2 regions of the Corticicoccus populi genome follow, and region 2 is predicted to be linked to the other one. Evidence: riboswitches for the same ligand, from Rfam matches in the RefSeq annotation. Region 2 holds a riboswitch; the other holds the start of a gene.

Region 1 (12,106 bases), 910 kb from region 2:
GCGTAATGCTGAGACGATTTCACGTTTTGTACTTTCTACTTCACTTGTCTGCTTAATCACCCGTGCAGGTGTACCTGCAACGACTGCTCCTGCCGGAACATCTTCAGTCACAATAGCACCCGCAGCAACAATTGCTCCGGCACCGACACGAACACCTTCTAAAATGACAGCATTGGCACCGATTAAAACATCATCTTCAATGACAACAGGGGAGGCGCTTGGCGGTTCAATCACACCTGCAAGGACAGATCCTGCACCGACATGTACATTTTTCCCTGTCGTTGCACGGCCGCCGAGAGTTGCGTTCATATCAACCATCGTACCTTCACCGACCACAGCACCGATGTTAATCGTAGCTCCCATCATAATCACTGCACCGTCTTCAATGACAGCATGTTCACGGATAAATGCACCTGGTTCAATACGGGCATTAGTGTTTGTCAGATCTTTTAACGGAATTGCAGAATTGCGGCGGTCCTGTTCTACGACAATGTCAGTAAATAAAGATTCATTTTCTTTGTAAAAAACATCCCATTCACTGTAGTCCGCAAAAATTGTTTTAGATTTACTGCATCCGAATACTTTAAAACTCTCCGGGAAAGAAACACCTTCAAATTGTCCATTAGCATAAACTTTTACCGGTGTAACCTTTTCTGCATTTGATATATATTGAATAATCTCTTCAGCTGTAAAATTCTCCATGAATACTTTCTCCTTTAAAATAAGTTGTTATATGTGTAGTAACCGTTATCTTTATTCACAAGTGCTGCTGCTGCTTTAATCGCACCATTTGCGAAAATATCCTTGGACTGTGCCTGATGGCGCAGTTCAATGACTTCGTCCGTACCTGCAAATATGACATCATGCGTACCGACAATCGTACCGCCCCTCATACTGGAAACGCCGATTTCTTCTTTTTTCCGCTGCTGGTTTACATTAGAGCGGTCATATACAGGGTAACTGTCTGTCCGGCGGGCAAGTACTTCATCCAGCAGTTTAACGAGCGTACCGCTCGGAGCATCTACTTTTTTGTTATGATGGCGTTCCGTAATTTCAACATCATAATCATCAAGAAGGGCAAGTGCCGCCTCCAGTATTTTAGTGACAGCATGCACACCGTAGCTCATATTTGCACTGAAAAATACCGGTGCCGTCTCAGCACGTGTCTTTAATATTTCCACAATTTTTTCTTTTTCTCCTGTTGTCGCAACAACAAGCGGTGTTTTAAACTCCTGCTCTATTAATGGAAGCAGAAGTGCGGGGTTGGAAAAATCAACAGCGACATCCGCACCTGCTTCATCAATTGAAGAAAATTCGGGATATGGGGAAGCGCTTCTGCCGATGACACCGACAATTTCATGACCGGCTTCTTCAGCAAGACGGGCAGTAATTTTATTCATTGTTCCATATCCTATGAGCAGAACTTTCATACTCTCACACCCTCCTTGAACTCATGAAATGCATCTTTGATTTTTTTCTGACTTACTTCATCAATCGGAATCAACGGCAGTCTGAGTTCATAGTTTCCAAATCCAAGTTCAGTTGTTAACACTTTAATTGGAATTGGATTCACATCCATCTGTACGGCATCGATTACAGGCATCACTGCATCGAATGCTGCACGGGCAGCTGCATCATTATTTTTAGTGCGGATATATACATCCTGTAATTCTCCGGGAATGACATTCCCTGCGACTGAAATTAACCCTCTGCCTCCGAGTGCAGTAAAATCACATAAGTTATCATCATTACCACTGTAAAGTACGAAATCCTCATCGATGAGATTCAATACTTTAATCGTATAATTTAAATCACCAACCGCATCTTTTAATGCAACAATATTTTCATGCTGACTTAATTCAAATATTGTCTCAGGCTCAATAGTCATTCCAGTACGGGCAGGGACATTATAAAGTATGACCGGGATATTGATACTGTCAGCGATCGCTGTGAAATGAGCGACTAAGCCGCGTTGATTACTCTTATTGTAGTAGGGTGTAATTAACATCACCCCGTCCGCACCAATTTGTTCCGCATATTGTGAAAGCTCAATTGAACGTTTTGTTGAGTTTGTACCTGTACCTGCAACGACCGGTACACGACCCGCTGCAGTTTCAACTGCTGCTGACAGCAGAGATTTAACCTCTTCCGAACTTAAAGTAGGGGATTCACCGGTTGTTCCGTTTACTACCAGACTTTGTACATCATTTTCAATCAAGTATTCAATATGTTCTCTGAATGCGTCATAATCAATTTCATCATTTCTAAACGGCGTTGTCATCGCTACTCCAATACCTTCAAAAATCATACTCATTTTTGTCATCTCCTTATTATTCGTCAATCAATGTCTGTAAAATCTGCACCGTGTTCTGCGCTGCACCTTTCAGTAAGTTATCACTGACACACCATACATGGAATGTATTCGGCAGTGTCGGATCTTTTCTGATTCTGCCGACAAATACTTCAGGTCGCCCTGCAGCATCGAGCGGCATCGGGTATTCATTATTTTCCGGATTATCCATCAAAACGATGTGTGAAAATCCTCTAAATGCATCTCTCACTTCTTCAACAGTTGCTTCTTTATCAAGCGTGACGTTCATTTGGACACTGTGACTGTCCATAACAGGTACACGGACACATGTTGCTGTCACTTCAAGTGCATCATCCTGTAATATTTTTTTCGTTTCATCAATCATTTTCTGTTCTTCTTTTGTATAGCCGTTTTCTAAGAATACATCGATGTGCGGCAGTACATTATTATGAATAGGGTGGGGATAGGTAGTTGGTTCTTCACCTTTCGCGCCATCTTCTAAATCACGTATACCGCCGGAACCGGAACCGGACACTGCCTGATACGTTGCATAATGGACCCGCTTCAAACCGAATTTATCCTGCAGCGGTTTTAATGCAACCACTGACTGGATAGTTGAACAGTTTGGATTTGCAATAATTTTCCGGTCAAGCTTCGGTTCATTAATCTCCGGAACAATTAAATCTATATCTTCATGCATTCTCCACTGACTCGAGTTATCAATTACAATGGCACCGTGTTTTTCGAAAAGCGGGGCATAGTGTTCACTGATTGAGCCGCCCGCACTCATCACTACATAATCAAATCCACCGTCTGTGCTTTCATCAGTAAGTTCCTGAACAACCAATGTTTCTCCGTTTAATTCAATTTCTTTCCCGCTTGAGCGTTTTGATGAAAATAAAACGACCTCATCATATCCGATTCCGTAATTTTCAAGCATCTCAAGCATCTTGTTTCCTACAACACCTGTTGCACCGACGACTGCTAATTTTGTCATATTCAATTCCTCCTAATGTCATACAATCAAATGGTATAAAAAAAAGCCCCGGAATGCCGGGACTTGTTTTTATATACAAGTGATGCACTCCATTATCCTAAAAATAATGACAGGCCAGTAGCTCTTAACCTTCTGACCCAACAGTACATCTCTCGAAAAATATACCATTTCGGCATCAGACCCTTTCACATATCTAAAGTTTCGAGCTTTAAATCAGATATGCTACTCATGTGCAATGCGCCTCATCTAAAATTATTTGATTATTTGAACTTCATTATACATACCTAATGAGTATGTGTAAACCCTAAAGTTTAATTACACCTTTATCCTTTAAATATTCTTCGTATGAAGACTCTTTCACAACCGCTCCAGGCTCTGATAAATCAAGCACACTGTTCGCAATTGTATTAATAAATTCAAAGTCGTGTGATGTGAAAATAATAGAACCTTTAAAGTTTTTCAAACCTTCGTTGACGGAAGTGATACTTTCTAAGTCCAGGTGGTTTGTCGGCTCATCGAGCATGATGACATTTGCTTTTGACAACATCATCTTACTCAGCATGGCACGCATTTTTTCACCACCGGATAAAACATTTGATTTTTTCTTTGCTTCTTCACCGCTGAAGAGCATACGGCCGAGAAATCCTCTTAAGAAAGTTTCTGTCTGTTCCTCAGGCGGTGCGTACTGACGCAGCCAGTCCACAAGATTTAAATTCCCGTCGGCAAAGTATTTAGAGTTATCTTTCGGCATATAGCTTTGTGTTGTCGTTACACCAAAACGCACTTCACCTTCATCCGGTGTAATTTCACCGGCCAAAATACGGAGAAGGGTGGTGCGGGCGATTTCCGAAGATCCGATTAATACTGTTTTATCATAAGGGTTTAAAGTGAAACTGATGTTATCAAGCACTTTTTCCCCGTCAATTGAATGCGACAGTCCATTAACATAAAGCAGATCATTACCGATTTCCCGGTCCGGTGTAAAGCCGACAAACGGATAACGTCTTGATGAAGGTTTAATGTCATCAAGCTCAATTTTGTCGAGCATTTTCTTACGGCTTGTTGCCTGTTTGGATTTTGAAGCATTCGCGCTGAAACGCGCAACAAAGTCTTTCAGTTCTTTAATTTTTTCTTCTTTTTTCTTATTTTGTTCCTGGGCCATCTGCTGTGCGAGCTGGCTGGACTGATACCAGAAATCATAATTACCTACATACAGCTGAATTTTTCCAAAATCAAGGTCAGCAATATGCGTACATACATTATTCAAAAAGTGTCTGTCGTGGGATACAACAATTACAGTATTCTCAAAATCAATTAAAAAGTTTTCAAGCCATTGAATCGCTTCAATATCAAGACCATTGGTCGGCTCATCAAGAAGGAGTACATCCGGTGTTCCGAATAAACTCTGAGCAAGAAGTACTTTAACTTTTTGATTATTTTCGAGTTCAGACATTTTCTTATCAATTAAATCACTGCCGATACCAAGGCCGTGAAGCAGACTTTCTGCATCACTTTCAGCAGTCCATCCGCCCATTTCACCGTACTCACCTTCAAGTTCAGCTGCGCGGATACCATCTTCATCGGAAAAGTCAGGTTTCATATAAATTTCATTTTTCTCTTTTGACACTTCCCATAGACGTGCATGACCCATCAGCACTACATCCAGTACACGTTCATCTTCATAGCCGAAATGATCCTGTTTCAAAACAGCCAGCCGTTCATCTTTCGCCATTGAAACATTTCCGGTCTGGGACTCAATTTCGCCGGATAAAATCTTTAAAAAAGTTGATTTACCTGCACCGTTTGCACCAATCAGACCATAACAGTTTCCAGGTGTAAATTTTATATTAACGTCTTCAAAAAGTTTGCGGTCACCAAAACGCAGACTAACGTCACTTACTTGTAGCATAGACACATTCTCCTTAATTATATTCCTTTAGCGATAATACCATATTTAAAGGGCTTATGTGAGGTCTTTCGCATTTAAAATGCGTTTTCAACACATATTCATCAATTTATAGGAAGAATAAAACCGATACGTTCACAAGAGAAGGGGAGACATTAAAATAATCCACCCGGTGTCAGGAGGAGAGAATACCCGGCACCGGATGGATTATTATTATATTTTCGAGCCTTCTTTAGCGTAAGTGACAGTTTTAACATTTGAAAGATTAATCAGCACCACTTCATTCACGAGTACAGTATTATCATCCACATATTCCACATTATTTGCTGTTACTTTCTGATCATCGATAAATTTAAACGTTGAATATAAACTTTCTTTGTGGATTCTTACTACATCATTCGCATGCATGGTTATCTTCACCTCTCTTCAATAATACCTGTCTCAATCAGGCTTACTTAAATTCTAAAGGGACAACATGACTGCTGAATTCTTCAATGGCACCTGCAATTGTCTTTTGTTCGACCGTTCCATCAACAGCGAGACTCTCTTTATGACTGAAAAAATAATCAATAATGGGATCATAGCCGTCTGTACCTTCACCGCGGACCACATAAAGCGGGGCACCGAATTCATGTTCCGCCTCAAGCACTTCTCCTAAAAACTTTCTGAACAAACTGTCATAATTATTTTTCATGTGACCAACTCCTTTTAATGAATATACACCACTTGAATTTAATGCTCAACAAAAATCAGAAAAATCGGAATTATAAAATATATAATATCTTCTAAACATTCATCTTATATAAATGAAACTTTCGTTATCAGCGGCTGAATATGGTAATATTAGAGTATTAATTACAGGAGGCAATACTGTGTCTGCAAACGTTTCTCAACTGAACAAAATTATTTCTGAATCCAATAATATCGTGTTTTTTACAGGCGCCGGTGTATCGGTCGCAAGCGGCATACCTGATTTTAGAAGTATGGGCGGCTTGTTCGATGAAATCTCAAAAGACGGATATGAACCTGAATACCTGCTCAGCATTAATCATTTAGAAGATAATCCACAGAATTTCGTAAACTTTTACAGAAAAAGATTACTGCTCGCCGATAAACAGCCGAATAACGTTCATTACTATATTGAAAAACTTGAAAGACAGGGGAAATCATCCGGTGTGATTACACAGAATATTGACGGCCTACACCATGATGCCGGAAGCAGGAATATTGATGAACTTCACGGGTCGCTCGCAAAATTTTACTGTACAGAGTGCACCCGGACATATTCAAAAAATGAAATTATTTCTGATGACATTGGTTTCTGCCGATGCGGCGGTGTTGTCAGGCCGGACATTGTACTTTACGGTGAAATGCTGAATGAGCAGACTGTCTTCAGTGCCATCTCAAAATTTCAGGAAGCAGATACGCTCGTTGTCCTCGGGTCATCCCTTGTCGTCAATCCCGCTGCTTATTTAACTACACATTTTAAAGGCAGACATTTTGTGATTATTAATAAAGACGCGACACCTTATGATGATAACGCAACACTTGTAATCAATGAAGACATGACACATGTCATTTCCGAACTGGAAAAACTTGAAGAAATTTAGGAGAAATATAATGGAAAATTTATCAGGAACTGTACAATTTTTAGAAGTAATTAAAAGAGAAGGATCGACGTATCATCTAACGTATGAAAATGATACGTACATTCGAATGAATTCCTCTGCCACAGATAAAGAATATGAAATCGGCGAAGAGGTCAGTGCGTTTATCTATCCAAACAGAAGTGGCGAATTATTTGCAGCACCCATAGTCCCGAGTGCTTCCCGGAATAAATTCGGTTATGCTGAGGTAATTGAAGTCAACAGAGATGGTGCATATGTTGATGTCGGTGCACCGAGAGAAATCTTAATCCCGTGGATTGATCTGCCGAAAATGAAGGAAGTGTGGCCGAAAGAGGGCGATGAAGTCTATATACAGTTACGGGCAGAATCCGACAACCAGCTGTACGGCAAATTAATCAGTGAACAGGAAGCAGCTGAACGTTTCACACCATTCGATAAAGAAAAATTTGAAGAGATCAAAAATAAATGGTTTACAGGGCGTCCTTACCGTCTGCTTAAAGTCGGTACCTTCATACTGACAACAGAAGGACATAAAGCTTTTGTACACGAATCAGAAAGAGAGCACGAACCCCGTCTTGGTGAAGAAGTGAAATTCAGAGCCATCGGTGTCAATGAAAATGGTGAAATTAACGGATCATTTATCAAACAGGCCTATCAAAAAATGGATTCAGACAGTAAAATGATTCTCGATTATATCACTCAAAATGATGGAATGATGCCTTTATCCGATAAATCTTCACCTGAAGATATTAAAGATGCATTTAATATCTCAAAAGGATCATTTAAACGCGCACTCGGCCGTTTAATGAAAGCAGGGAAAATCGAACAGCGGGACGGATCGACATATTTAAAATAAAAATTTTATAATATTGCTTATAAAAAAGTAAGAGCTGCAGGCATTTTGCCTGCAGCTCTTTAATCATTGCTTTGATAATTTTATAAAAAGTCCTTACCGCCTGTTAAACCGTAAATTTCTCCTGAAATATAACTGCCTTCTTCAGACGCAAGCAGTACATAGACCGGCGCAAGTTCGACCGGCTGTGCAGCACGGGTCAGCGCCGCCTTCTGGCCGAATTCAGGAATTTCACCGTCAAGCTTACCACCGTCTAACTGCAGCGGTGTCCACACAGGACCTGGTGCAACACCATTTACCCTGATACCTTTCGGTGCAAAGTATTTAGACATAGAAACTGTAAAGTTATTAATTGCAGCATTTGTCGCTGCGTAATCTGAAAGAGGCGGCCCTGGTCTTGAACCTTGAACAGAAGTTGTCGTAATTACAGCACTGCCGGGTTCCAAATATTCCTCAGCTGCTTTTACAGATTCAAACATACTGATGATATTTACTTTAAACGTGTCGTTAACCTGTTCCATAGTTAAATCACTTAATGACGGCTGGGCAACCTGCAAGGCAGAATTCAGCACCAGAATATCCAAAGCGCCGAATGCATCGACCGTTTGTTTAACAATATCCGTCGGGGTACCGTCATCTTTGAAATCACAAGGCAGCAATAGTGATTTTCTGCCTTCCTTTTCAATAATTTCTTTTACTTCCTGAGCATCTGCTTCTTCACCAGGCACAAATTGAATTGCTACATTTGCACCTTCCCGTGCATAAGCAATGGCTGCAGCACGTCCGATACCTGAATCACCACCGGTAATTAAAGCATTACGGCCTTCAAGTCTGCCGTGTCCTTTATAAGATGACTCACCACAGTCCGGTTTTGGTTTCATTTTATGCTGCAGGGCAGGGGTGCCCTGATCCTGCTCAGGAAAGTCATCTGAGTAATACTGTTTTCTCGGGTCTGTTAAATTTGTATTATCCATTCTTCATTCTCCTTGTATATATAATTAATAAACTGACTGTCTATAAATACTCCAAGTGAACAAAATCATTCAATTACCATTTAACACTTAGAACATAGGGGAATCCCATGTTCAGTTATTACCCGTCAATTTCCTCAGTTAAACGCTCCAGTTCATCAACCAGTTCGCCGATGTAATTGATTGTTTCTTTTAAAGGCTGATTTGTTGTAATATCGATACCCGCCATTTGAGAAAGTTCTACAGGATTTTTAGTTCCGCCTGATTTTAATACTTTTAACCAGTCATCAACAGCAGGCTGACCTTCATTTAATACACGTTTACTCATTGCAGTCGCAATAGTTAGACCAGCTGAATACGTATATGGATATAATCCCATGTAGTAGTGCGGCTGTCTCATCCATGTCAATTCAGCACCTTCAGTGATTGTCACGTCATCTCCCCAGAACTCTTCAATTACATTACGCTTTAAGTCATTTAAGTCATTCGCAGTAACACTTTCGTAATTATCCACTTTTTTATACACTTCACGCTGATACGCAGCTTCAAGCAGATGCGTCACACAGTTATGATAGTAGGTTCTTGAAATAATAGAAGAAATCACCCAGCGCTTAAATTTAGGGTCTTCAGAGTTTTTAAGCAGATGATTCGCCATCAGCATTTCATTCATTGTGCTCGGCGCTTCGATAAAGTACATCGAACTTCTTGCATCAAATACATTCTGTGCACGGTTTGCATTATAGAAATGGCCGGCATGACCGAGTTCGTGTGCAAGAACAAACACTTCTGTCATTAATGAAGTCCATGAAATTAAAATAAACGGATGTGACCCATATGGACTTGAACAGAAAGCACCGGTGGATTTCCCTTTGTTTTTAACAAAATCAATCCAGCGTTCATCGTATGCACGGTTCAGCATCTCCACATAATCATCACCCATTACACTGAGTCCGTCCATAATATATTTTCTGGACTCATCCACACTGATTTCAGGTTCCGCCTCTGAATCAAGAGAAATCTTCAAGTCTTCATAACGCAGTTCATCCAGCTTGTTTACTTTTTTCAGCAGTTTAGCATAACGGCGCATATGCGGTGCAAGGTCGGACATAATCATATCAATTTGACGGTGATATAATTCCTGATCCACTTCCTGGTCGTGTAGAAGGTAATCAATGACTGATTCGTATCCACGGAGGTCAGCAGTCGTTTTTTCTTCTTTCAATTGAATATCATATGTTCCGGCAGTCGTATGCTGATAGTCCGAAAGCTTATCATAGAACTTGCGGAACGCATTACGGCGGACCTCAGTATCTTCATGACTCTCAAGCTCACCTTCAAAAGCAAGGTAGGACAAAGGGATTTCCTGACCGTTTGCTTCAAATGTACCGAAATCAATATCAAGTAATTTTGTCTTATTATATAAGCCGTAAGGTGCGGAAAATACATTTGAATAGGCTGCAAGTGCTTTTTCAACTTTCGCATCGAGCTGATAAGGTTTCTGACGCAGCAAGTCGTCAATGTAATGACTGTACTCAGATGCTTTTTCTTTCAGCTGCTCGAGATATGACTCATCCTCAGCAAGAAGTTCACTTCTTACAAAGCTTGTTTCACGACCGAATAAAGTACTTAAATTCGCAAAAGTTGAAGATAATTTCTGCGCCTCTTTATCACTTTGGTCAGATGATAGTCTTAAAGATGCATATGTACCGGCAGGTACCAGTCCTTCAACAAGTTTCGCATACTCATGAACAGCATCCGCCGCCTTATTTAAATCAGCGAGAGTGCCTTCATATTTTTCTGAGAAAGCAGTAATTTCACCTTTCAGTTTTTCTACTGCCTCAACACAAGCTGCATCAGACTCGAAAAGGGGAGTCAGGTCCCAAGTATAATTCACATCAACTTCACTTCTGTGCTTTAATTCTTCCATTATTATGACACCTCTTCTATAAAATTTCGGAAACCGAAGTATGATTTCATTATACACAAATATTCTGAAAAAATACAATAAATCATATGTCACATGAGTGCAGGTACGATGTAATATCGTAGTGGTGTCATTTATTTCGATGAAAATTAAAATAGAAGGGCAGATGTACACCTTTGCACAGTTTTTAAAGAGGGAGGGTTTATTTCATCTGAATCATCAGAAAAAGTATCCTTTTTCACCGGGGGATACGATTCTTGTGACCAAAAGAGGATCACGGGTAGATAGATGATATGCATCGAATGAGTCACTGCCGCTGTGATGCGACAGGTGGAAATCACTTCAGTGAACGAGGAACTGCCGGAAGAAGAAGATATAGAACATATTAAGTGTGACAAAAAAAGCATTATAAATGCTTAATATATGATTCAGGAGGTTACAAGAGAAACCAGCATCCATAACTTCCTATAATATATGTTATGTAAACTTTATAGTATATTTGAAAGGGCGTTTATTTTTACAGACGATTTCATTAGTTTTTATGTATTAATCTGTGATTCATCAGCTGATATCCGGATTTAAACAATTCACTGGTGATTCGTAATATTTTTTATTAATATCTGTATTTATCATTAGTCAGTCATTATTAATCAGATGTCTTTGCTGATCATGTTCAGTACATAATCAGCTGCTTAAGAGATTCTATATGTTTATAGTCTTTTACTGATATGTTTTCCATATATTAATTAAACATATCCTTTAAGTATTTCCACACTAATTATACTGTCCCTGTCATATGGTTTTTATCTCAGTTGTTTTATTATGATTTGTATATAGTTATTACTACAGTTTATATACTAATGTAATGTCTGCCTGTATTTAATACAATATTCTGCAGTGATAACTCTTTATTAAAGTCTTTCTTTTAACACACTAAAATAAATAATATCTTTAATTATCAGAATATTCTTATATATTTACAAATAAATTACGATGATTACTTCATATTGTATGAAATACTTTTAATAATCACCGCAATCTATAGGTTCACTACTGTTACATGCTACTGATAGTTTACAACCGACGGCGCCGGATCAAGTTCTAATACGTCTTCCGGCTCTAAAAGCGGCACATCGTCCTGATAAAATAACTTAAAGCCGCTGTACTGAACCGGCTCATTTCTTACCAAATGATTATAGCCGTCTATTTTTACAGATTCATCTCCAAATCCATCAAAATTTAAAGATACCTGAACATTTTCAGTAGGTTGAATTTCGTTTTTGTTTGTCACCACGCTGTCAGCAAACTGATGCACAAGAACGATTTTATCCGGAAGGTTATTTTCCTCTGTAAGACGATCCATATATTCAACAGCTTCCTGTATCTCGGTGCCGTCAACAGATCCAAGGTCTATACCTGGAATCTCTCCTTCAGATATACTGTATTCCGTATCTATAGTTAAATGAACATGCGGTTCCTTAAGATAAGGTTCCAGCTGCTCCACTTCTTCCATGAC
Region 2 (12,106 bases):
CCAGTGCACTTCATTTCAGACGTGGGGAGACATCTATGCCGCTCGATGAAATAAAATCAGTGGAAATTGATGACAACCTGCTCTATAAACTTCCAGTTCCAAACGCAATTACAATTACGATGAAAGATGACACCAGACATAAATTTGTTGTAAACCGCAGGAAAGACTGGAAGAAGAAGATTGACCGGGCACTGGAAGATATGAACAATGAAAATATTGAAAAATAGTATCGGCAGAGGAGATAGAATATGCAGTTAAATGAATGGTTTGATAAAGGAATGTCAATTGAGTCATACGTGAACGAACTGACAGATCACAGAGAAAATTTTGAAAAAATTTATGCTGATTTTTCTATGCCTGATGATGCGGCAATGATTGAAAAAATTCAGAACAACAATTTAAAAGCGCTTGTGATTGCAGAACCTTGGTGCGGTCATTGCATGCTCAATATTCCGATATTAAAAAGAATTGCAGAGAAAAGCGGCATGGAAATCAGTGTCTGTCTTAGAGATACACACCCTGAGCTGATGGATCAATATGAGACAAATGGTAAACGGATTATCCCGATTTTTATATTCATAGATGATGAGGGGCGGGAAGTATCGAAGTGGGGACCACGCGCACCAAAAGTTGCCGATATTCATAACCGTATGCTTCAAAGTCTTCCGGAAAAGGATGCACCTGAATATAATGAAGTGTTCAAGGAAAAGGTCAGTGAACTTGTTCTTCGATTCTCAACAGACCAAGTATTATGGGATCATGTATATGAAGATATTAAGAAGAGTTTAATATAAGTGCAGACCATTACTTCCCGGACATATACAACCGCTGTACCGCTATAAAAATAAATCATTTGAGGAGATACCAGGTTGAAATATTTGAACACAGTGGTAATTGTTTTAATTGTAGTGATTTTAGGGTGGTTTTTCATGAGAGATGAAGAAGAGCTGGATATTGAAACAAAATACAGTACCGAGGATTTTATTTATAAGTGGTTCAAGAATGACAACGGTACACTCGCAACTTATATTCAGGACGGTGAAACGCTTGATGAAGATTTGGTCAGCGGCCGGGAGACACTAACTGAGACGATGGGTCTCTGGATGCTTTATGCACTGGAGAAAGAAGACCAGGACTTATTTGAAATTATATACGGCCAGTTGAATGATTATTTTCTTGATAAGGACGGATTTTTATATTGGAAACTGGAAGAGGACGGGAAGGCACGCGTGTCGACCAATGCGCTGATTGATGATATTCGTATCGCAGAAGCTTTATTGAATGCGGCGGATAAATGGAATGAAGATAAATACCGCAGTACTTCCGGTTTAATCAGTGAGTATCTGTCACAGCATAATGTAAAAAACGGGATTTTTACAGATTATTATGAACGTAATGATGATTATGCAAGTGAGTCAGTCACACTTTCCTATGTTGACTTGGAGGGGCTTCAGCTTCTCGGTGAATCAGATACGCTCGACAGTGCTGCAGCGGAAAAGACCATGGAGGTACTGGAAGATGTGCCGATTGATAATGGTTTCTTTCCGAAATCCTATAATGCAGAGAGTGAAGAGTATCAGTTTGATGATGAGCTGAATATGGTGGATCAGGCGATTGTTGCGTATCATTTATCGAGAACAGGGCAGAGTTCTGAAGAATTTTTGGATTTTATTTCCCGGGAAATGTCTGAGCGTGGTATTGTTCATGGAATGTATGACCGGGTGAGTGGTGAACCGATCGTGGAGTATGAATCACCCGCAGTTTATGGAATTCTGACACTTTATCTTCTAGAGATAGGTGAAGAGAACCTTGCCGAAGATGTGTTTAACCGGATGATAGAATTCCGGGTGGATGACACTGACAGCGAATACTACGGCGGCTATTCAATTACGGATGATGATACACATATATTTGATAATATTATTCCACTTCTTGCAGAGCAGCGGATGGATCAGCGGTAACCTGATGTAATTGAATCATATGAAAAGTTAATTAAGTGGCTGTGGTTTGAACTGCAGCCGCTTTTTATTGTGTGAATAAATATATTAATATTCTTGCCATATTTGTGACAGTATAGGGTGTAAAATATCTATAATGAACATACATTTTCAAATTTTATAAGTTTCAATAGAAGTGTCACTTCGTACAAATATGCTAAAATAGAAGAAGGTGATTAAATGATTCATGTAGGATTAACCGGCTGGGGTGATCATCACTCATTATATGCCGATTTAACAAATAAAAAAGACAAATTAACAACATATGCCTCCCACTTTCCCATTGTGGAACTGGATGCTACATATTATGCAGTGCAGCGTCAGGAGACGATAGAAAAATGGTGTGACGAAACCCACGACACGTTTAAATTTATTGTGAAGGCGCACCAGTATATGACAGGTCATGGTGATTACAGAGCCCATTATGATTCCATCAAGGATGTATTTACCGCATTTACCGATATGCTTAAGCCGATGCATCAACGCGGAAAGTTAGCATTTGTACTGCTTCAATTTCCGCCGTGGTTTGAATGCAATCCGAAAAATATCCGTTATGTAAAATTCGCAGTTGATTTGATAAAACCATATAAAATCGCTGTAGAATTTAGAAATCAGACATGGTTCTCAAGCAGTTATACTGAAGGGACATTGAATTTCCTGCATGACAATAATGTCATTCACAGTATCTGCGATGAACCGCAGGCCGGCCAGGGATGCATTCCATTTGTGAACAGGGTAACGGATTCGACAGCTTTCATCCGTCTCCACGGACGTAACGTCCACGGCTGGACCCAGAAGGACAGAACATCGGAAGAATGGCGTACAGTACGTTATTTATATGACTATAATGCTGATGAACTGGCCTGGTTAAAGAAACAGGTTGATATTTTAAAGCATAAAACAAAGGACATATATATTGTTTTTAATAATAATTCAGGCGGGCATGCGGCAGGAAATGCAGAGTCATTTCTGGATATTATGAAAATTAAATACGAAGGCCTGTCGCCGAAGCAACTGAAATTATTTTAATTTACTAAATTTCTGCTGCTCATTTTAGAAAACTGATGAGTGACTTTTCGATAAGGGAGTGAGAGCACTGGAGATAAAAATTTTTCACACAAACGATATACACAGTCATCTTTATAATTACTTGAAAATCATGAACTTCCTTAAAAATAAAAAAGAACAGTACGGCGGATCCATGCTTTATGTTGATATCGGTGACCATGTCGACAGAAGCCATCCATATACAGAAGCGACTCTCGGAAAAGGTAATGTTGAACTTTTAAATGAAGCGGGTTGTGATGTCGCAACTATAGGCAACAATGAAGGAATTACACTCGAAAAAAACGATTTAAAAACATTATATGAAGATGCAGATTTTGATGTGATCTGCTCGAATTTGAAGGAACCTGAAGCAGATGTACCGTTTTTTAATCCGTATACTATAAAAGAAGTGAACGGCATCAAAATAGGCTTTGTTGCAGCTACAGTTGAATTCACGCCGTTTTACCGTGCGCTCGGCTGGGAGGTTTCGGATGCATTCGACTGGATTATGCGTGCGGTAGAAGAGGTTAAGGACCAGGTCGACTGTCTTATTATGTTATCACATCTCGGTAAATACGATGATGAGACACTTGCCATGATGTTTCCGGAATTTGATGTCATTTTAAGTTCGCATACACATCACCATTTCCTAAACGGTGATGTTGTCGGTAATACTTTAATCGGTGCTGCAGGACGTTTTGGTGATTATATCGGTGAAGTAACTTTAACATTTGACGGACGTAAATTAACAGGCAGCAAAGCGCGTTTAACAGAGAGTGATTTATTGGCAAATGTAGATGATCAATATTATGATATCGGTAAATTTATGCTTGAGAGTCAGATTGTCAAAGATAATATGGGTCAGATACCGAGAACTTTATACCGTCCGGGCAGGTTTATATCGACACTTGCAGAAATGCTGCGTGAATTTACGGAAAGTGATGCCGGTATCGTCCACACCGGTCTGATCGCAAAAGCATTTGAAGGCGGAACTTTAACAGAATATGATCTGCACAAGGTACTGCCGCATCCGATTAATGCAGTGCAGATTGAACTGACAGGACGCGAGCTGAAGGAAGTATTTAACCAGGCTGCAAGACACGAATTCAAGGATGAAGTCGTGCGGGGTATGGGATTCAGAGGTGATATTTTCGGCACTTTTGTGACGGATAATATCGGCTGTATCCAGTCTGAACGTGCATACTATGTTGGCGGAGTGCCGATTGATGAGCGGAAAATATACACACTCGGTACTTTGGACATGTACACTTTCGGGCGTATTTTCCCACAGTTTAAGACGGCGCGGAAAAAATATATTATGCCTGATTTTTTAAGAGATATCGTACGAAAATACAGTGAAAAGCTGTAGCCATGGATTATTCCATGTGCTATAATACAATCTGTTAATTGAATAGCACGAAGTAGAGGTTGCATGAATCAAGAGTAGGTGTGGTGAGTAGGCATACGTTTGAACCACTCTGAAAGGGATGAATGCCGAAAAAATTTAACGGGCGCGTTTAATTTTTGGGACTGGATTGAATAAGTTCAGGACTGTCATGATGATGATGCGCTACAATGATGATATAGAAATCACGCAGCATTTATCATGCTGCGTGATTTTTTATTTTTGGAGGTCAAAAAGACATGGAAAGTATACTTAACTGGGAATATATTTCTTTAGTTCCACCGCTGTTGACACTTTTACTTGTAGTGATTACAAGAAAAGTAGGTTTAAGTCTTGGGACTGGAATTATCACTTCCGCATTTATCATTGCCGACGGCAGTGTGACCGGAATGTTCAGACTGGTCTGGGATGCATTTATTTGGATTTTTATTGAGGACGGGGCATTGAATACATGGAATGCATTTATTCTGTTATTTTTAGTGATGCTCGGAATTTTAATTGCGTTTATGAATATGTCAGGCGGCGCAAGAGCTTTTACCAACTGGGCTATCGGGAAAGTGAAAAACCGACGCAGTGCCGGACTCTTAACCGGTATCCTTGGTATTATTATTTTTATCGATGATTATTTCAGTGCACTTGTGACCGGTCAGGTTTCAAAACCTTTAACGGATAAATACCGGATTTCCAGAGCGAAACTTGCATATTATGTGGATACTACAGCATCACCGGTTTCTGTTATTGCACCGATTTCAAGCTGGGGTGCCGGAATAATGGGTTTAATCGCGCCGCTGTTAATAGCTGCGGGAATTACCTCCATTACGCCGTTTCAGGCATTTTTATATATAGTACCGATGAATTTTTATGTTATTGCTGCATTGCTGATGATGTTTATCGTTATCCTTCTTCAGTTTGATATCGGTCCAATGCGGAAAGAGGAAAAAAGAGCAATTGTTGATAACGTCCTTGCTGATGAAGAAGATATTAAAAAAAGTGAACAGGATGACCTTCCTGTTGTTTCAGACAGTTCGGCACAGGCGTTAATTGTTCCCATGGTCGGTCTTGTTGCGACTGTGATTACTGCTATGCTTGTAACAGGTGCAGTGGAAGCAGGATCATTCAGTTTATACAGTGTGATGGAGAATATGCTGGTCACGCATTCGTTAATAGCGGGTGGAATTGTCGGCTTGATTCTAGCATTTTATTATTATCGTAAGCATACAAAGAATAATCAGTTATTTGGCGGTAAGGAAATATTGGTTGGTATTAAATCAGGATTTCTTGCGATGTTTCCGGCAATTTCTGTACTGACACTTGCATGGATGATTGGTGATTTAATCAGTGATCTTGGTACAGGCGAAGTATTAGGACAGATGGTGCAGGATTCCAATCTGCCGGTCAGTATGTTTCTTGCAGTTATATTTGCAGTGGCGTGTTTGATGTCACTGGCGACAGGTACCAGCTGGGGCTCATTCGGTATTTTAGTACCGATAGCCGGAGAAATTATGATTTCTCTTGGTGAAACTGACCTGCTGCTGCCTGCAATTGCAGCAGTTATTTCAGGAGCAGTGTTTGGAGACCATTGTTCTCCGATTTCAGATTCCACTGTCCTCGCGTCTACGGGGTCCGGGTGTAATCATATTACACATGTCATTACACAGCTGCCGTATGCCGTTCTTTCAGCAGTGATTGCTTTTATCGGCTATATTGTACTCGGCTCAACAAATAATCTGTGGATTTCTCTGTTAACTGTACTTGCTCTGGTTATCGGTGTGTATATTGTTGCGAAGTTTATATACAAGCCGATCAAAAGGCCGGTATCCGAATAATTTTTACAATCCCTATGTGTCATCTAATTGACAGGCAGGGATTTTTTTTGAATAATATTTTCAAGTCTTACTAATTGGCTGTGCATTTATGATAATATTGTGTAGACGACACTATTAGGATTGGAGCGTTCTAAAATGGCAACAAAAAATGAAGAGATTTTAAGAAAACCGGAATGGTTGAAAATTCGATTAAATACGAATAAAAACTACACCGGGCTGAAGAAAATGATGCGTGAGAAAAATCTACATACTGTTTGTGAAGAGGCTAAGTGTCCGAACATTCATGAGTGCTGGGGTGAGAGACGGACCGCAACATTTATGATACTCGGAGCAATATGTACACGCGGCTGCCGTTTTTGTGCCGTAAAGACAGGACTTCCTAATGAGCTCGACTGGGATGAACCGAACCGGGTGGCTGAATCTGTGCAGATGATGAACTTGAAGCATGTCGTGATTACCGCAGTCGCAAGAGATGATCTTAAAGATGCAGGTTCAAGAGTCTATGCGGAAACCGTTCGAAAAGTCCGTGAAATGAATCCATACACTACAATTGAAGTGCTGCCGAGTGATATGGCGGGAGAGTATGATAATTTAAAAACACTGGTGGATGCGAAACCGGATATTATGAACCATAATATTGAAACAGTTGAACGGTTGACACCGAGAGTTCGTGCAAAAGCAAAATATCATAGAACGCTTGAGTTCTTAAGACGTTCAAAAGAATTAAATCCGGATATTCCGACAAAGTCCAGTTTAATGGTCGGACTTGGTGAGACTGTTGAAGAAATTTATCAGACAATGGATGATTTGCGTGCCAATGATGTGGATATTATGACTATCGGCCAATATCTGCAGCCTTCACGTAAACATTTGAAAGTCCAAAAATACTATACACCGCTTGAATTCGGGAAACTGCGTAAAGTGGCGATGGAAAAAGGATTTAAACACTGCCAGGCAGGCCCGATGGTGCGCTCTAGCTATCATGCTGATGAACAGGTGAATGAGGCAGCAAAAGCAAAACAGCGTATCGGTGATGAATTATTAAAGGGTGAATAACAAATGATAACGATCAATCATATGAATTTTGAACTGATTGAGAATTACCGTGATGCGTTTAATGAAGAACAGTTTGTTGAGAAGTACAGTGAGGTTTTGAACAAATATGATTACATCGTCGGTGACATCGGCTATGAAAAGCTGAGACTTGCCGGTTTTTACAGAGATAACAAAAAGAAAGTAGATCGGGATAAAAAATACAGTGCGATTCAGGATTATCTATTCGAATACTGCAACTTCGGCTGTGCATATTTTGTACTGAGGAAAGTAACGAAGGCAGAAGTAAAAGCGATGGATCAGCCGGAAGATGTCAGTGACCTGACGGATAATGAAGATACTGAAGGGCAGGAAGTTTTTCCTGATGAAGGCAGTAAACATACGCTTGAAAATGAACAAAAACCGCTGCCCGGTAAGACATACGCAGCATTGAAAAAACAGGGATAACAAAGTAAAGGGCAGACGAATCTGCCCTTTACTTATTCCATACCGCCCCATTCAGAAGAAGTAATATCACTTAGAAATGTTTCCACCTCTTTTCCCTGCTCGCTGTCAAGGTCCAGAATATGTGCGATATATCCCTCCTCCTGAAGGTCATCACTGCCGATAATTCCAAAACGGTTACTCTGCATATTTAAAACAAGACTTTTCCCGAAGAAGCGCGTCGTCTGCATGATTGCGAGATCATACCGCCCGTGCTCCCCGACAAAACTCACATACCTTGTGTAAGTGTCTTCTGTATCATCATATAAAAAGAAATCCAACATTATTTTTTCCCCCTCCGAAGTCCTGATTGTCTGTATTATTAATTTCAATGCAGTATTATAATTCCCGAATGTATATCACCCTTAAACATACTGTTTCATGCTATCATAATATTAATACTGTAATAAAGAAACTGAGAAGGAGTGTCAAATTTGTATTTTGTGGATAAAGAAGTGCTGACAGCACGGCTCGAATATGTGGACTCACTGTCATATCAAGTGAAAACGGCAGAAACATTTGAACTCGAAAGAATCTGTCACATGCTGATAGAAGCAGCAGTGGATGTCGGAAACATGATTATTGATGCTTTCATTTTAAGAGATCCCGGGAGCTACCAGGATGTCATTGATATACTTGAAAATGAAAAGGCAGTTTCCAGTGAGGATAAAGTACATTTTACTGAGACTTTTAAATGGCGTAAAATTTTGACCAGAGATTATACGAATATTGACCACGGGAAGTTGAAGCGGGACTTTCTGAAGCATATTTCAGCCTACCAGGGCTTTAAAGCAAGTATAGAGCAGTTTTTTATCAATGAAGGCCAGACAGTAACGGCATTTAAAGGTGATGATTGAATGTATCAGGGATATTTGATTGACCTTGATGGCACAATGTACAACGGGGAGACTGTGATTGACGGGGCAAAGGTCTTTATTGACCGGCTGAACGAGCATAATATTCCCTACTTGTTTTTAACGAATAATGCAACGAAATCCCAGGAAGAAGCAACGGAAAAGCTGTTGAAGATGGGATTTGATGTATCGAAAGAACGGATGTATACGTCTTCGATGGCAACCGCAGAATATTTAAAAACGCACCACAGCGGTGAGAGTGCTTATGTTGTCGGAACTGACAGCCTGAAAACTCTGATTGAAAAGGCAGGTCTTCATGTGACTGAAGGCAGGGCGGAAGTAGTTGTGATGGGTCTCGACACAGATGTGACCTACAATAAACTAAAAGAAGCGTCACTGCTTGTTGCAGGCGGTGCATCCTTTATCGCAACAAATCTTGATAAAAAATTCCCGACAGAATACGGATTTGTCCCGGGCAACGGTTCTTTAGTACAGGTTGTGATGGAAACGACGAATAAAAAACCTGTCATCATCGGTAAGCCGGAACATCATATTCTGGAAGCGGCATTAAAACGCATGAAACTGGATAAAGAAAATGTAGCCATGATTGGTGACAATTATGATACAGATATTATGACAGGTATAAACGGCGGAATAGATACAATTCATGTAAATACCGGCGTTACACCTCTTGAAGATATATTAAAAAAAGATGTAAAACCTAATCACGCAGTGAATAATCTAGCAGAGTGGAGTGTATTGTCATGACAAAGAAAGTATTGATTACCCGTATGATCAACAAAGAATGTATTGCTAAATTAGAGAAAGATTTTGAAGTCGTTGTCTGGCCGGAATATGAAATTCCTATGCCGCGTGAAAAATTTTTGGAAGAAGTTAAAGATGCACACGCAGTGATGACGATGCTCAGCGAGCAGGTGGATGAAGAAGTATTGTCCCTGGCTGAAAATCTGCATGTAATATCAAATTTGGCAGTCGGATATGACAATATCGATTTAGAAACTGCAAAACGTAAAAATATTGTTGTTACAAATACGCCGGAAGTATTGACTGAGACGACCGCGGAACTTGCATTTACAATGATGCTGATGTCTGCGAGACGTGTCATTGAGGCCAATAAAGAACTTACAGACGGCAGTTGGACGGGCTGGAGTCCTTATCACATGGCAGGCACTGATGTGTACGGAAAAACTGTCGGGATTTTTGGAATGGGCGCTATCGGTGCGGCATTTGCGCGAAGACTAAATGGATTTGACTGTAAGGTGCTCTACCATAACCGTTCAGAATCGGATTATGCTAAAAATTTAAATGCGGATCTGGTATCGTTTGATGAGCTTTTGAATCAATCTGATTTTGTTCTCTGTGCTGCACCGCTGACGAGTGAAACAAAACATACTTTTGATAAAACAGCATTTGAAAAAATGAAAAATACAGCGCACTTCATCAATATCGGAAGGGGCGGCCATGTCGTCGAGAATGACTTAAAGAACGCGGTTGAGACCGGTGAAATTGCCGCTGCTGCACTCGATGTTTTTGATAAAGAGCCTATAGGCAGTGACCATCCGTTTGTAGGGTTAAAAAACATGACACTGCTGCCGCATATCGGCAGTGCCTCTGTAGATACGAGAGACAAGATGATGGAACTGTGCATCAATAATATACTGCAGGTGTTAAACGGCGGCAAACCGTTTACACCGGTGGAGTAAATTAAACTCTATTGTTAACCTTAAAATAAAAAGGTTAACAATAGAGTTTTTTAATGCTATGATAAACCATATTGAATAATAAGGAGTCTACATAATGAAAATAAAACATATGGTTTATGTCGCTTTATTTGTTGCATTAATCTCAGTCGGTGCCCAGATTAGAATACCGGTCGGGCCTGTTCCCATAACTCTCCAGACCCCGATGATTTTATTGACTGCCCTCATCCTCGGACCAAAATTGTCAGCAGCAGCGGCAACAGTATACTTATTAATCGGCCTCACCGGTGTACCGGTGTTTGCCGGAGGCGGCGGTATCGGCTCATTTATCTCACCAAGTTTCGGATTCATATTAGGGTTTATACCTGCCGCATTTGTTGCGGGTTTCGGTGCAAAGCCGGGAATCCCGTTTTATCAGGTACTGCTCTATACATACAGCGCACTGCTGATTATTTTCGTGTTCGGTGCATTGTATTTCGTATTTATCATGAATACTGTTATCGGTACGCCTGTCGGGATTATTGAAGCGCTGATGATTACAGTCATCCCATTCATTATTAAAGATATTATTGTGGGTACGCTTACTGCTATGTTTGCTGTAGTTTTAAGGAGAAGAGGATTAAATATATCTGTAAATTAACAAAGAAGTACGGTCCGCCATATATTTGACAAATTTGTTATGGTATCATTAATTTAACTTATATAAATAGGAGTGAGAATTATGGACGGACAAAGTGAGACAAAAAAATCAAAAACCGGCCTCATTGTCGGTATTGTTGTGGGTGTACTGTTAATTGTCGGCATCGGCGGATACTTCATCTTCCAGTCAATGGTTAACACACCTAAAAACAGTTATCTGCTTTCTGAAAAAGCAGATATTGATAATACGTTTGAAATTTTTGAAGAGCGTTTTTCCGAGGAACTTGAATGGTATGAATATATGCAGGAGAATCCGGTGCAAACGGACTTGAATATTACTGCATCATCCAATGATCCTTCGCTGCAGCAGATGGGTCTTTCGGAACTAATCAGCGGATCAGAGATTAACATATCTACAGGTACGGACATGGAAGATGAAATTTCCACATTTGCATTGTCTGCAGATGTTGCAGGATTTTCAGTAGACGGACTGGATTTATTTTTAACTGGTGATAACGCCGGTATTACTTTCCCGTTTATTGAAGAATACTTAACTTTAAATGAAGCGGATGCACCAGGACTGTTAAGCATGATGGATCCAGCTTTCAGTGAAGAAGAGGAAATAGATTACTCTGTGTTCTTCGATGATCAAATGCTGAGTGAAACTGAGCGTGAATATATCGAAGATGAATATATGTCTTATATCCATGACCAGCTTCCGGACGATGCTTTTGAGTCTGAAAATGAAGAAATTACAGTCGGTGAAAATACGATTAATGCTGAAAAACTGACAATGAATTTATCAGAAGAGCAGATTCATACATTTTTAAGTGATCTTTTCAACAAGATGGCGGATGATGAAGAACTGATTAATATGATTCAGGCACAGGTGACAGCATCAAGCATCGGTATGCCTCAGGATGAAGCGGATCAAATCGGTTCGAATGTAAGTGACAGCCTCAGAACTGCTGCAGAAGATGTACAGAATGTCGGATTCCCGGACGGCCTCTCCTCTGTGATATGGCTGGATGGTGATGATATTGTACAGCGTGATTTGAATGTTACGACGGTTAATAATGAT

What was found. Region 2 has a riboswitch for lysine ahead of ACFSX4_RS06725 (Na+/H+ antiporter NhaC family protein). Riboswitches for the same ligand answer to the same signal wherever they lie in the genome.
Positions count from the first base shown of each region.
Region 1: it holds a riboswitch for lysine, as region 2 does, so the genes downstream of both, ACFSX4_RS02315 (aspartate-semialdehyde dehydrogenase) here and ACFSX4_RS06725 (Na+/H+ antiporter NhaC family protein) in region 2, are expected to answer to the same signal.

Region 1 is NZ_JBHUOQ010000001.1:433,483-445,588, reverse strand. It holds gene dapD (2,3,4,5-tetrahydropyridine-2,6-dicarboxylate N-acetyltransferase) at 1-702, opposite strand, end outside; gene dapB (4-hydroxy-tetrahydrodipicolinate reductase) at 717-1,430, opposite strand; gene dapA (4-hydroxy-tetrahydrodipicolinate synthase) at 1,427-2,314, opposite strand; gene ACFSX4_RS02315 (aspartate-semialdehyde dehydrogenase) at 2,331-3,308, opposite strand; lysine riboswitch at 3,383-3,562, opposite strand; gene ACFSX4_RS02310 (ABC-F family ATP-binding cassette domain-containing protein) at 3,613-5,217, opposite strand; gene ACFSX4_RS02305 (hypothetical protein) at 5,428-5,622, opposite strand; gene ACFSX4_RS02300 (hypothetical protein) at 5,666-5,908, opposite strand; gene ACFSX4_RS02295 (NAD-dependent protein deacylase) at 6,087-6,824, shown strand; gene ACFSX4_RS02290 (CvfB family protein) at 6,835-7,698, shown strand; gene ACFSX4_RS02285 (SDR family oxidoreductase) at 7,779-8,669, opposite strand; gene pepF (oligoendopeptidase F) at 8,788-10,593, opposite strand; gene ACFSX4_RS02275 (hypothetical protein) at 11,654-12,106, opposite strand, start outside.
Region 2 is NZ_JBHUOQ010000001.1:1,343,786-1,355,891, reverse strand. It holds gene ACFSX4_RS06750 (hypothetical protein) at 1-227, shown strand, start outside; gene ACFSX4_RS06745 (thioredoxin family protein) at 249-794, shown strand; gene ACFSX4_RS06740 (glycosyl hydrolase family 8) at 870-1,961, shown strand; gene ACFSX4_RS06735 (DUF72 domain-containing protein) at 2,178-3,026, shown strand; gene ACFSX4_RS06730 (bifunctional metallophosphatase/5'-nucleotidase) at 3,085-4,413, shown strand; lysine riboswitch at 4,459-4,625, shown strand; gene ACFSX4_RS06725 (Na+/H+ antiporter NhaC family protein) at 4,689-6,275, shown strand; gene lipA (lipoyl synthase) at 6,411-7,331, shown strand; gene ACFSX4_RS06715 (YutD family protein) at 7,335-7,775, shown strand; gene ACFSX4_RS06710 (DUF3055 domain-containing protein) at 7,808-8,095, opposite strand; gene ACFSX4_RS06705 (DUF86 domain-containing protein) at 8,255-8,668, shown strand; gene ACFSX4_RS06700 (TIGR01457 family HAD-type hydrolase) at 8,669-9,433, shown strand; gene ACFSX4_RS06695 (2-hydroxyacid dehydrogenase) at 9,430-10,389, shown strand; gene ACFSX4_RS06690 (biotin transporter BioY) at 10,484-11,026, shown strand; gene ACFSX4_RS06685 (hypothetical protein) at 11,108-12,106, shown strand, end outside.